Regions from separate parts of the Thauera sp. WH-2 genome, predicted to be linked through region 1. Evidence: predicted binding sites of a transcription regulator. Region 1 holds the regulator's gene; the other holds the start of a gene.
What was found. The regulator sigma-54, encoded in region 1, starts transcription at its own class of promoters, with help from an activator protein. The targets are predictions, from matches to a motif close to TGGCACGCTTNCTGCTNA.
Positions count from the first base shown of each region.

Region 2: ACNKW1_RS04155 (PEP-CTERM sorting domain-containing protein) is a predicted target of sigma-54. The motif match lies at 3,272-3,289, and genes of this name have one in related genera.

Region 1 covers NZ_JBLWFG010000003.1:10,212-15,478, reverse strand. The annotation lists gene hprK (HPr(Ser) kinase/phosphatase) at 1-495, opposite strand, end outside; gene ptsN (PTS IIA-like nitrogen regulatory protein PtsN) at 464-949, opposite strand; gene hpf (ribosome hibernation-promoting factor, HPF/YfiA family) at 1,090-1,413, opposite strand; gene ACNKW1_RS06605 (RNA polymerase factor sigma-54) at 1,431-2,888, opposite strand; gene lptB (LPS export ABC transporter ATP-binding protein) at 2,910-3,632, opposite strand; gene ACNKW1_RS06595 (regulatory protein RecX) at 3,619-4,068, opposite strand; gene recA (recombinase RecA) at 4,083-5,117, opposite strand.
Region 2 covers NZ_JBLWFG010000001.1:869,988-875,254, reverse strand. The annotation lists gene ACNKW1_RS04165 (ABC transporter permease) at 1-912, opposite strand, end outside; gene ACNKW1_RS04160 (ABC transporter permease) at 924-2,153, opposite strand; gene ACNKW1_RS04155 (PEP-CTERM sorting domain-containing protein) at 2,285-3,232, opposite strand; gene ACNKW1_RS04150 (ThiF family adenylyltransferase) at 3,496-4,359, shown strand; gene ACNKW1_RS04145 (THxN family PEP-CTERM protein) at 4,448-5,267, opposite strand, start outside.

The sequences.
Region 1 (5,267 bases):
GCCGAGCTCGGATTTGCCGGCCCCCGAGTCGCCGGTGATCAGCACGCCGAGCCCCAACACATCCATGAACACGCCATGGAGCGAGACCTTCTCGGCGAGCTCGCGCGAGAGATAGAGGCGGAGCTGGTCGATCACGCCCGCCGAAGGGTGGCGCGCGGTGAACAGCGCTACGTCGTGGGCCTCGCAGATGCCGTGCAGGATGTTGGGCACCTCGCAGCCGTCGGCGACGATGATGGCTGGCGGGTGCGCCGACAGGATCTCGTTGAGATGGTGAGCGACCTTCTCGTTGGAGTGGCGTTGCGCCCAGGCCAGTTCGGCGCTGCCGAGCACCTGCAGTCGGGTGGGGTGGATCAGATTGAGGTGGCCGACCAGATCAGCCGGCCAGATGCGCTCTTCGCCCACGCTGAGGCGGGCCTCGAGCGGCCCGCTGACGTGGATCAGGCTGAGACTGTCGCGATGGGTCTCATACAGCCGGGTCAGGCTGGTCTGCCGCATGGGCGCCCCAGTTCATGAACATCTGGTGGATGTGTGCCGCATCCGGCGCATTCAGCAGCGCTTCGCGGAATGCGCGATCGCTGAACATCTGCGCAAGTTCGGAGAGCAACTGCAGGTGTGTCTCGTTGGCCTGTTCGGGCACGAGCAGTACGAACAGCATGCTGACCGGGCGGCCGTCCGGCGCATCGAACTGGACTGGCGTGGCCAGGCGCAGGAAGGCGCCCGCTGCATCCTTGAGGCCCTTGATGCGGCCGTGCGGGATCGCGATGCCCTGCCCGAGGCCGGTGGAGCCCAGGCGTTCGCGGGTGAACAGGCTGTCGAAAACGGTGCTGCGACCGATGCCCTGGTTGTTCTCGAAAAGCAGGCCGGCCTGCTCGAAGACGCGCTTCTTGCTGCTGGCGTCGAGGTCGACCACCACATTGGGAAGTGGCAGGAGTTGGGATATCAGGCTCATTCGCAGGTGTGCAAACACGACGCCCCGGTCTTCCAGGTCGCCGGGGCGACTGTCGTTCCGGGGCGGGCGCCGCAGGCGTCGTCAAAACGCGCGCATTATAACCACAACCGCGCCCCGGTCATGGGGCTGTAACGAAAGGCTCAGTCCTCGGGGGTCTGGTGCTTCAGCGACTCGTGGTTGTGCTCGGCCATCTTCTGCTTGTATTTCTGCACCTGGCGGTCGAGCTTGTCGGTCATCGAGTCGATGGCGGCGTACAGGTCGGCATCGTCGCTTTCAACGAAGATGTCCTTGCCGCGCACGTGCAGGGTCACTTCGGCCTTCTGCTTGAGCTTCTCGACGGAGAGGATTACCGCAACGCTGGTGACGTTGTCGAAGTGGCGGATGACGCGATCGAGCTTGGAGGTGACGTAGTCGCGGATGGCCGGGGTAACTTCGACATGATGCCCGGTGATGTTGAGATTCATGGTGACTCCTGTGGTTGTCAGATGGATTTGCGCATGCTGACCGGCGGGATATTGAGGGATTCGCGATACTTGGCGATGGTGCGCCGTGCGACCACGATACCCTGCTGGCCTAGAATCTCGGCAATCTTGGCGTCGGACAGCGGTTTCTTGCTGTCTTCGGCTTCCACCAACTGGCGAATCAGCGCGCGAATCGCCGTGGAAGAGGCCGCCCCACCGGTGTCGGTGGCGACATGACTGCCGAAGAAATACTTGAGCTCGAACACGCCGCGCGGTGTCGCCATGTACTTTTGCGTGGTCACGCGCGAAATGGTCGACTCGTGCAGTTCAAGCTGGTCGGCGATCTCCCGCAGCGTGAGCGGGCGCATGGCCACAGGGCCATGATCGAAGAACTGCCGCTGCTGGTCAACGATGGCCTGGGAAACGCGGAGGATGGTGTCGAAGCGTTGCTGCACGTTGCGGATCAGCCAGCGTGCCTCCTGCAACTGGCCGCCCAGTCCGCCGCCCTGGCCGCGGTTCTGCTGCAGCAGGCTGGCGTACAGGCGGTTGATGCGCAGGCGCGGCATGGCGTCCTGGTTGAGACTGACCGACCAGCGCCCGCGCACCTTGCGTACGACCACGTCGGGCAGCACATAGCGTGTCTCGCTGGTGGAATAGCGCGAGCCGGGGTGCGGGTCGAGGCTGCAGATCAGTGCGTGCGCCGCGCGCAGCGCTTCGTCGTCCGAGCCAGTGAGCTTCTTCAGTTTGGCGAAGTTGCGTTCGGCGAGCAGTTCCAGGTGCTTGGTGGCGACCTCGAGGGCGAGTGCTCGCGTCGCGCACTCTGGCAGTGTGCGCAACTGCAGCGCGAGACATTCCTGCGGCGAGCGCGCGCCGATGCCCGCTGGTTCGAGGTTCTGCACATGGTGCAGGGCAATGCTCAGGTCTTCGAGTTCGATGCCCGATTCGGGCGGCAGCAGTTCGAGTAGTTCCTCAAGCGGCTGGTGCAGATAGCCGTCATCGTCCAGCGCCTCGACGATGAATCGCACCAGCGCGCGGTCGTGATCCGACAGCGGCGACAGGGCGATCTGCTGATCGAGGTGGTCGCGCAGCGAGATGCCGGCGGCCTGAAACTCTTGATAATCGATGTCCTCATCGTCCTCGCTGCGGCTGGAGGCCCCGGTGCCCACGCTGGACCAGTCGATGCTCTCATCCTCGCTGCTGCCCTCTCCGCCTTCGTGCTGCAGAGCCTCGCTGCCGGATTCGGCGGGGCCTTCGCCCTGCGGTGCTTCCTGGTGGGATTGTTCGCTGGGCGTGCTTGCGGCGGCGGGCAGGAACTCGCCTTCGCCCTCCTCGCGCTCGAGCATCGGGTTTTCCAGCAGGAAGCGCTCGATCTCCTGATTCAGCTCGATCGTCGATAGCTGCAGCAGCTTGATCGACTGCTGCAGTTGCGGCGTCAGTGTGAGGTGCTGCGAGAGCTTGAGCTGGAGGCTGGGCTTCATGGCGTGAGCAGGGGCGCGCAGTCAGAGCCGGAAGTGCTCGCCAAGGTAGACCTGGCGCACCTGCTCGTTCTCGATGATCTCGGTCGGTGCGCCACTGGCGAGCACACGGCCTTCGCTGATGATGTAGGCGCGATCGCAGATACCGAGCGTCTCGCGTACGTTGTGGTCGGTGATCAGCACGCCGATGCCGCGCTCCTTCAGGAAGCGGATGATCTTCTGGATGTCGATGACCGCGATCGGGTCCACGCCGGCGAAGGGTTCGTCGAGCAGGATCAGGCGCGGATCGGTGGCCAGCGCCCGGGCGATCTCGCAGCGGCGGCGCTCGCCGCCCGACAGCGAGATCGCGGTGCTGTCGCGCAGGTGGTGGATGCCGAGTTCGATCAGCAGCTCTTCGAGCCGCTCGCCGACCTTGCGCTTGTCCAGCCCCTGCAGCTCGAGCACCGCCTGGATGTTCTCGGCCACGGTGAGCTTGCGGAAGACGCTCATCTCCTGCGGGAGGTAGGAAAGGCCCAGGCGTGCGCGGGCGTGGATCGGCAGATGGGTCAGATCCTTCCCGTCCAGGGTGATCTGCCCGCCGTCCGCGCGCACGAGGCCGACGATCATGTAGAAGCAGGTGGTCTTGCCTGCGCCGTTGGGTCCGAGCAGGCCGACGACCTCGCCCGAGCCGACCTCGAAGCCAACGTCGTGCACCACGGTGCGCGCCTTGTAGCGCTTTTGCAGTCCGGCGACCTTAAGCAGACTCATCGTGGGGCTCTTTCAGCAGCTTGCGGATCAGTTCGGGTGCAAAACCCCGGGTTTGCAGGAAGCGCGCCTGGCGGGCCCATTCACGGGTTTCGGTGGGCGGCGTGGAAAATCGGCCGCGCAGCACGCTGCGAGCACGGTCGAGCTCCGATTCTACGCACTCGGTCGCGAGCGCAGCGTCGATCAGATCACGGTCGATTCCGCGCAGTGTGAGCTCCCTGCGCAGCCGTGTCTCGCCGAAGCGGGCCGACTTGCTGCGCACGAAGACTTCGGCATAGCGGCTGTCGGACTGCAGGCCGAGTTCGCCCATGCGCGCGATCACGGCCTGGATCTCGTCGTGCTCGCCATGCGAGGCGAGCTTGCGCGCCAACTCGGCACGCGAGTGGTCGCGGCGGGCGAGGTGGCGAAGCGCGCGCTCGCGCAGGCTCGGCTCGCCCATGTGCGCGGCTCCGCTCAGGCCTCGGCAGGGGCGGAAGCCGGGCTGGCAGGCGCCATCTCGGGCAGGCCGACCGCGGCGCGGACCTTGTTCTCGATCTCGCGTGCGAGCGCGGGATTGTTGCGCAGGAACTCGCGCGAGTTGTCCTTGCCCTGGCCGATCTTGTCGCCGTTGTATGCGTACCAGGCGCCGGACTTGTCGACGATCTTGCGCTCCACGCCGAGGTCGATGATCTCGCCCTCGCGTGAGATGCCCTCGCCGTAGAGGATGTCGAAGTGCGCTTCCTTGAATGGTGGCGAGACCTTGTTCTTGACCACCTTGACGCGGGTCTCGGACCCGACCACTTCGTCGCCCTTCTTGATCGTACCGGTGCGGCGGATGTCCATGCGCACCGAGGCATAGAACTTGAGCGCGTTGCCGCCGGTAGTCGTCTCCGGGCTGCCGAACATCACACCGATCTTCATGCGGATCTGGTTGATGAAGATGACCAGGGTATTGGTGCGCTTGATGTTTGCGGTGAGTTTGCGCAGCGCTTGCGACATCAGGCGGGCCTGCAGGCCGGGGAGCTGGTCGCCCATCTCGCCTTCGATCTCGGCCTTGGGCGTGAGCGCGGCGACCGAGTCGACCACCACGATGTCCACGCCGCCCGAGCGCACCAGCATGTCGGCGATTTCCAGCGCCTGCTCGCCGGTGTCGGGCTGCGAGATCAGCAGATCTTCGATGTTGACGCCGAGCTTCTCGGCGTAGCCGACGTCGAGCGCGTGCTCGGCGTCGATGAAGGCTGCGGTGCCCCCGAGCTTCTGCATCTCGGCGATGACCTGCAGCGTGAGCGTGGTCTTGCCGGAAGATTCGGGGCCGTAGATTTCGACCACCCGACCGCGCGGCAGGCCGCCGAGGCCGAGTGCGATGTCGAGCCCGAGGGACCCGGTGGAGACGGTCTGGATATCGCGCTCGACGTTGCCGTCGCCCATGCGCATGATCGAGCCCTTGCCGAACTGCTTCTCGATCTGCGAGAGCGCTGCGGCGAGAGCCTTGGCCTTGTTGTCGTCCATTGGAGTGCGTCCTGTCTGGTTGAGCGAATTATGGCACAAAGATTGCAGGCCTGCGGTCTGCCGTGCCGCCGCCATCAGTGTAAGGCCTGTATGGGAGTACAGTAAATACGTGAAGCCCTGGACGGCTGCAAGCAGTTGGAGGCAGGCCGT
Region 2 (5,267 bases), on a different contig from region 1:
GCGCATGGTGCCGAACTCCCATGAACGCTCCACCAGGCTCATGTTGACCGTGTTGATCACGCTCAGGCACACCATCAGCAGGACCATCCCCTTCAGGAAGCCGAACTGCTGGCGATACAACTCCACCGTCTTGCCATAGAAGTCGTTGAGCGCCATCCAGTCGCGCACGGAAAGCCCCTGCGCGGCCAACAGCGGGCGCAGGGTGTCGACCACCGTTTGTGTGCTTGCGGTGTCGTGCAGCGCGAGCACGAGCCGGCTGACACCCGTGGTGGCGAGCAGATCCTGTGCGTCCGGCAAGGCGATGCGCACCGCGCGCGCATCGAAGTCCTTCGAGAAGGTCTGGAACACCCCGACCACCTCGATATCCAGCGTGTTCATTGCGCCATCGATGGTGCTCACCAGCAGCGTGGCCTGATCGCCGGGCGCGAGCCGCAGCGCGCTCGCCACGCCTTCGCCGATCATCGCGCCGAAGCGGTCATCGTCTCGCAGCGTGCGCCCCGCGACCAGGTGGAGATGGGTGCCGAGCGCGTTCTCGCGGCCGGGCTCAACGCCCTCGGCCAGGATCGGGTAGTCGGTCCGGCCATTGTTGAGCAAGCCCGAAAAGGCGATCCGGCCCATGACGTCCTTGACCTGCGGCAGCGCACCGACCTGTTTGCGCAGGGCTGCGTGCTCCTCGATCAGGTATTGCTCCGGGGTGCGGGAGCCGTGGGTGAAGACCGCCTCCTGGCCGATCTGCACGTGTCCGCTCTGGGAGTGGATCAGCGCCTCGCCCAACTGCACGAAGATGTCACGCACGAAACCGCCGGACAGGATCAGCCCGCACACGCCGAACATGATCGCGGCCAGCGTGATCAGGGTGCGCACGCGGTTGCGCAGCAGGTTGCGCAGTGCCAGCCGGGAAAGATTGTGCATGGCGTGGCTCCTCACTGGCGGGCGCGCAGGGCGTCCACGATCTCGAGCCGCGAGGCTCGCCACGACGGGTACAGGCTCGCTGCCAGTGTCGTCACCAGCGCGATGCCGGCCGCGGTCAGCAGCGAGCGGGCCGAAAGCAGGATGCCCGCATCGTAGCCCCAGCTCATGCCTGGCCCCGGAGGCATGGGTATCCCCACTGCGCTCACGAGTGTTGCCAGCAGCACGCCGACCACCAGGCCGATGGAGATGCCGACCAGCCCCAGAATCAGCCCCTCGAGCAGAAACTGGGTGCGGATGCCGCTGCGCCGGATGCCGAGCGCCATCAGGGTGCCGATTTCGCCCACACGTTCCATGACCATCATGGTCATGGTGTTCGAGATCGACAGCACGATGATCACGGCAATGATCACGTAGATCACGCCGACCTGCTTGGCGAACAGCGCCGCGGTCTTGTTGTAGAAGTCGGCCAGCTCGGTCCAGGGCACGATCTGCACCTCGGTCGCGGGCAGGCTGCGCGAGAGCTGGTCGAGCGCGGCCGGTACGGAGCCGACATCGTCCAGATACACCAGCCGGAGGTGTTCGCCCTCGGTGCGCATCAGCTCCCGCGCCAGCCCGATCGGCACACGCAGCGCCGCATCGTCGTAGGCCTGCGAGATGGACTCGAAGATGCCCACCACCTGTGCCTCCACGGCGCTGATGCCACCGCTCTCGGTGTTGGCGATCAGCACCAGCGAAGCGCCGATCTCCAGTCCCAGGTTCTGCGCCAATCCACGCCCCACGACTGCAGTGTTCGGTTCGCCCGGCGCCAGGTTGCGCCCCTGCGGAAAGCGCAGCCCCGATTGCATGCCTGCTTCCGCCTGCGGATCGACCCCCTCGCCGATGAAGGACAGCGTGACTTCACCCGAACTCGCCAGCCCCGCGAGCAGCAGGCGCGGCGCAGTGAACCGGTAGCCCTTCACCGCCTGCAGTGCAGCATGCTCGGCCTCGCCCTGCGGCGGCAGCAGATAGGCGTAGGGATCGGCGCGGCCGTTCTCCAGAAAGCCGGGCTTCATCAGCTGCAGATGCCCGAGCTGGGACTCGATCGTGTTGTCGCGTCCGAAGCGCAGGTTCCAGTCGATGAACCCCGCTGCCAGCACCATGGCGACTACGCCGAAGGCAATTGCCGTAAGGGCGGCGCGGCTGCGGTGGATCTGGCGGGTGATGTTGCGCCAGGCAGTACGTAATGTGTGCTGTTGGGTCACAAGCTCAAGGCCCCGTCCGAAGGCGATGCGGCGTAGATCGGCTCGCGTCAGCAGTATGCATCCTCTATTTGACGAAGACAAAAAAAACTGCAGCCCGTAGGCTGCAGTTCTGGACCCGTATGCTGCAGCGTTCAGGCCGCTTTGAAGCGTCGCGTCACGCCGATGCCAAGCAGGCCGGCGCCAATAAGCGCGAGCGACATGGGCTCGGGTACGTTGAAGACGATGCTGCCGTCCAGCGTGGTCTGCCGCATGTAGGAGGTTCGACCGTCACCGTAACCCACCGCCTGCACGCCGCCAAGGTTATCCGCCGGGGCGGTGCCATCAGCATTGATATTGGTATCGAGTTCCCACTGCACGGCGAGGTTCAGCGGTGCTGCGATGTTGTCCAGCCAGAGCTCGTAGAAGGTCTTGTTGCTGTCTGCATCAACAAAGAAATTGCGCTGGAACGCCGACGTTGTGTCATCCACACCGTCTTCAGTCCAGTCAAAGCTGACGTTGCCAAAGATCGTGTATTTGAACTGGTTGCCGACAACAGGCTGCGTCCCGAGAACGTTCAGTCGGGCGATCTGGGTTCTGGCGGTTGCAGTCGGATCCTCCGTGAAGAAGATGTCGAAGTAGCCGCCGCCGAACAGAGCACCGTCGACAACGTTGCCGGCGCCGAGCAGGTAGTAGTCATAGACGATACCAAAACGGCCACCAACCCCCCAGTCACTGGGATCGCCGCGGAACCCGTTGGTGTCCAGGGTGGTCCCCGTGACCTGGTTCAGCGTGTCGACGTTGCTCTGTCCCGGAGCCGCGTAACCGAAACCATTCGATCCAGCGACGGTGTTGAACCCGTAGCTGTTCATGATCGATGCAATGTTCGTGTCGATGACGGATACATTTACACCGGAAGTGTTCGGATCGCCAAGGTAGATCGAAGTGGCCAAGGTGCCCGAATAGCCCAATTCGGCAAGCTCGCTGGTCCGAGTCGAACCATTCCCGCCGAAGTCAAAACCGGAGTCGATATAGAACGGGCCCGCGTAGGCAGATGCAGAGAATGCGAGGGCGACTGCTGCGCCAAGAAGTGACTTTTTCATTTGTCCTCTCCAACGAGTCCAGGTGATGGTGAGAAGGTAAAAGCACACTCTGTGCCAGTAGGCATTTCATACCCGGGAGGGGTTCGTAAGTCCGCGAAAAATAAGGAGTATTTGTGTGCGTCTCGGTTCTTCTCGTTCTGCGAAGATCGTGTGGGATCGGGGGTGTGTAAAAAAAACCGACACTCTCAGCGCGTAGCGACTTCAGCATCTGCGGGCGCAAATGCGCATAATGCGTCCGAGAAACTCAACATTCGGGTGCTGCAATGAATGCTGGCTTCAGTTCCGTCTCTGCCTTCTCGCGAAACATCGGCTGGGTCTCGGCTGCTGAGCAGCTTGCGCTCGGCGGCGCTCGTATCGCCATCGCTGGCCTGGGCGGGGTCGGGGGCGCGCATCTGCTGACGCTTGCGCGGCTAGGGATCGGCGCCTTTCATATCTCGGACTTCGATCGTTTCGAGGTGCACAACTTCAACCGCCAGGCGGGCGCGTTCATGTCCACGCTCGATCAGCCCAAGGTCGAGGTGCTGGCGCGCATGGCGGCGGACATCAACCCCGAGGCGGACATCCGGACCTTTCCCGCGGGCGTCACCCAGGACAACGTGGACGCCTTTCTCAATGGGGTGGATGTCTATGTGGACGGGATCGACTTCTTCGCCATGGATGCGCGGCGCATGCTCTTTCGCGCTTGTGCGGAGCGGGGCATTCCGGCGCTGACGGCGGCGCCGCTGGGCATGGGCGTGGCGCTGCTGTACTTCAAGCCGGGCGGGATGAGCTTCGAGGAGTATTTCTGCCTCGAGGGGCAGAGCCGGCAGGAACAGTTTGCGCGCCTGATGGCGGGGCTCTCGCCGGCGATGCTGCAGCGGACCTATCTGGCGGCGCCGGAAGCGGTGAACTTTGGCGAGCAGCGCGGGCCGTCCACGGCGATGGCCTGCGATCTATGCGCGGGGGTGATGGGGACGGCGGTGCTCAAGGTGTTGTTGAAGCGTGGACCGCTGCGGCCGGCGCCCTGGGGCATGCACTTCGATGCCTACCGGCAGAAGCTGCGCTTCACCTGGCGTCCACTCGGCAATCGCAATCCGCTGCAGAAGCTGCTGCTGGCCTTCATCCGACCGCGCCTGCACATGAAGTGAGGCGCAACGAATAAGCCGCTCCGGAGAGCGGCTTATTTTGGGCCCGTTTTTTGGCTCGCGCGCCGGGTCTGAACGACCCGGTTGCGCCTCAGGAGGCCTTGCGACGACGCAGGCTGGCGCCAACGCCCAGCAGACCCATACCAAGCAGTGCAAGCGTGCCAGGCTCGGGCACCGGCAGCGGGCGGGCGCTGATCGCGAAACCGAAGCGCTCGGTGGTGCGACCACCCTCGGCGGTGCGGAAGCCGAAGCAGCCATTGGACAGGCCGAGTGCCGAGCACTCACCGTTCGTCAGGTTGCCGATGCCGATGCTGTCAACCGATCCATCCGAGTTCAGTGACAGCACGCTGACGAAATACGTGAAGCCATCGTAGTTGAAGAACTGGTTCACGATGCTCAGGTTCTGATAACCGAAGAGGTCGGGACAGCCACCCGGGTACGCTGCTGCCGAAGTGCCGTCGGCGCAGAGCCCGCCAACACCGCCTGCGTTCGGTGTTTCGCTGAACTTGAACACGAACTGCAGATCCGGACCTGGCTCGGTCGGGCCGCCGCTCGGCAGAACCGGCGTCAGGCTGAGTGTGTCCAGGATCGTTGCACCGGTGAGGGTGGCGAGGGTTGAACTCAGTGGATTGTTCCAGTGCGAGATCGAAATGCCCTTCGCGATTTCGCTGCCCGCAAGTGTTCCATCTTCGTCGGTGGTGACCAAGCCGGTGGCCGGGCCGCCGCCGGTGAGGGTTTCCGGGCTCTCGCTGAAGTCGCCGATGGTCAGCGCGCTGCGCGTTCCGCCGGTGAAACTGCCACCCGTCGTGCCCCAGGAGAGCTCCGATGCAAGTTCGGTGGTCGTGCCGCCACCGCTATCCCAGGTCGCAGAGCCCGCCACGAAGACCGCATTGGTCGAGTAGGACCACTGC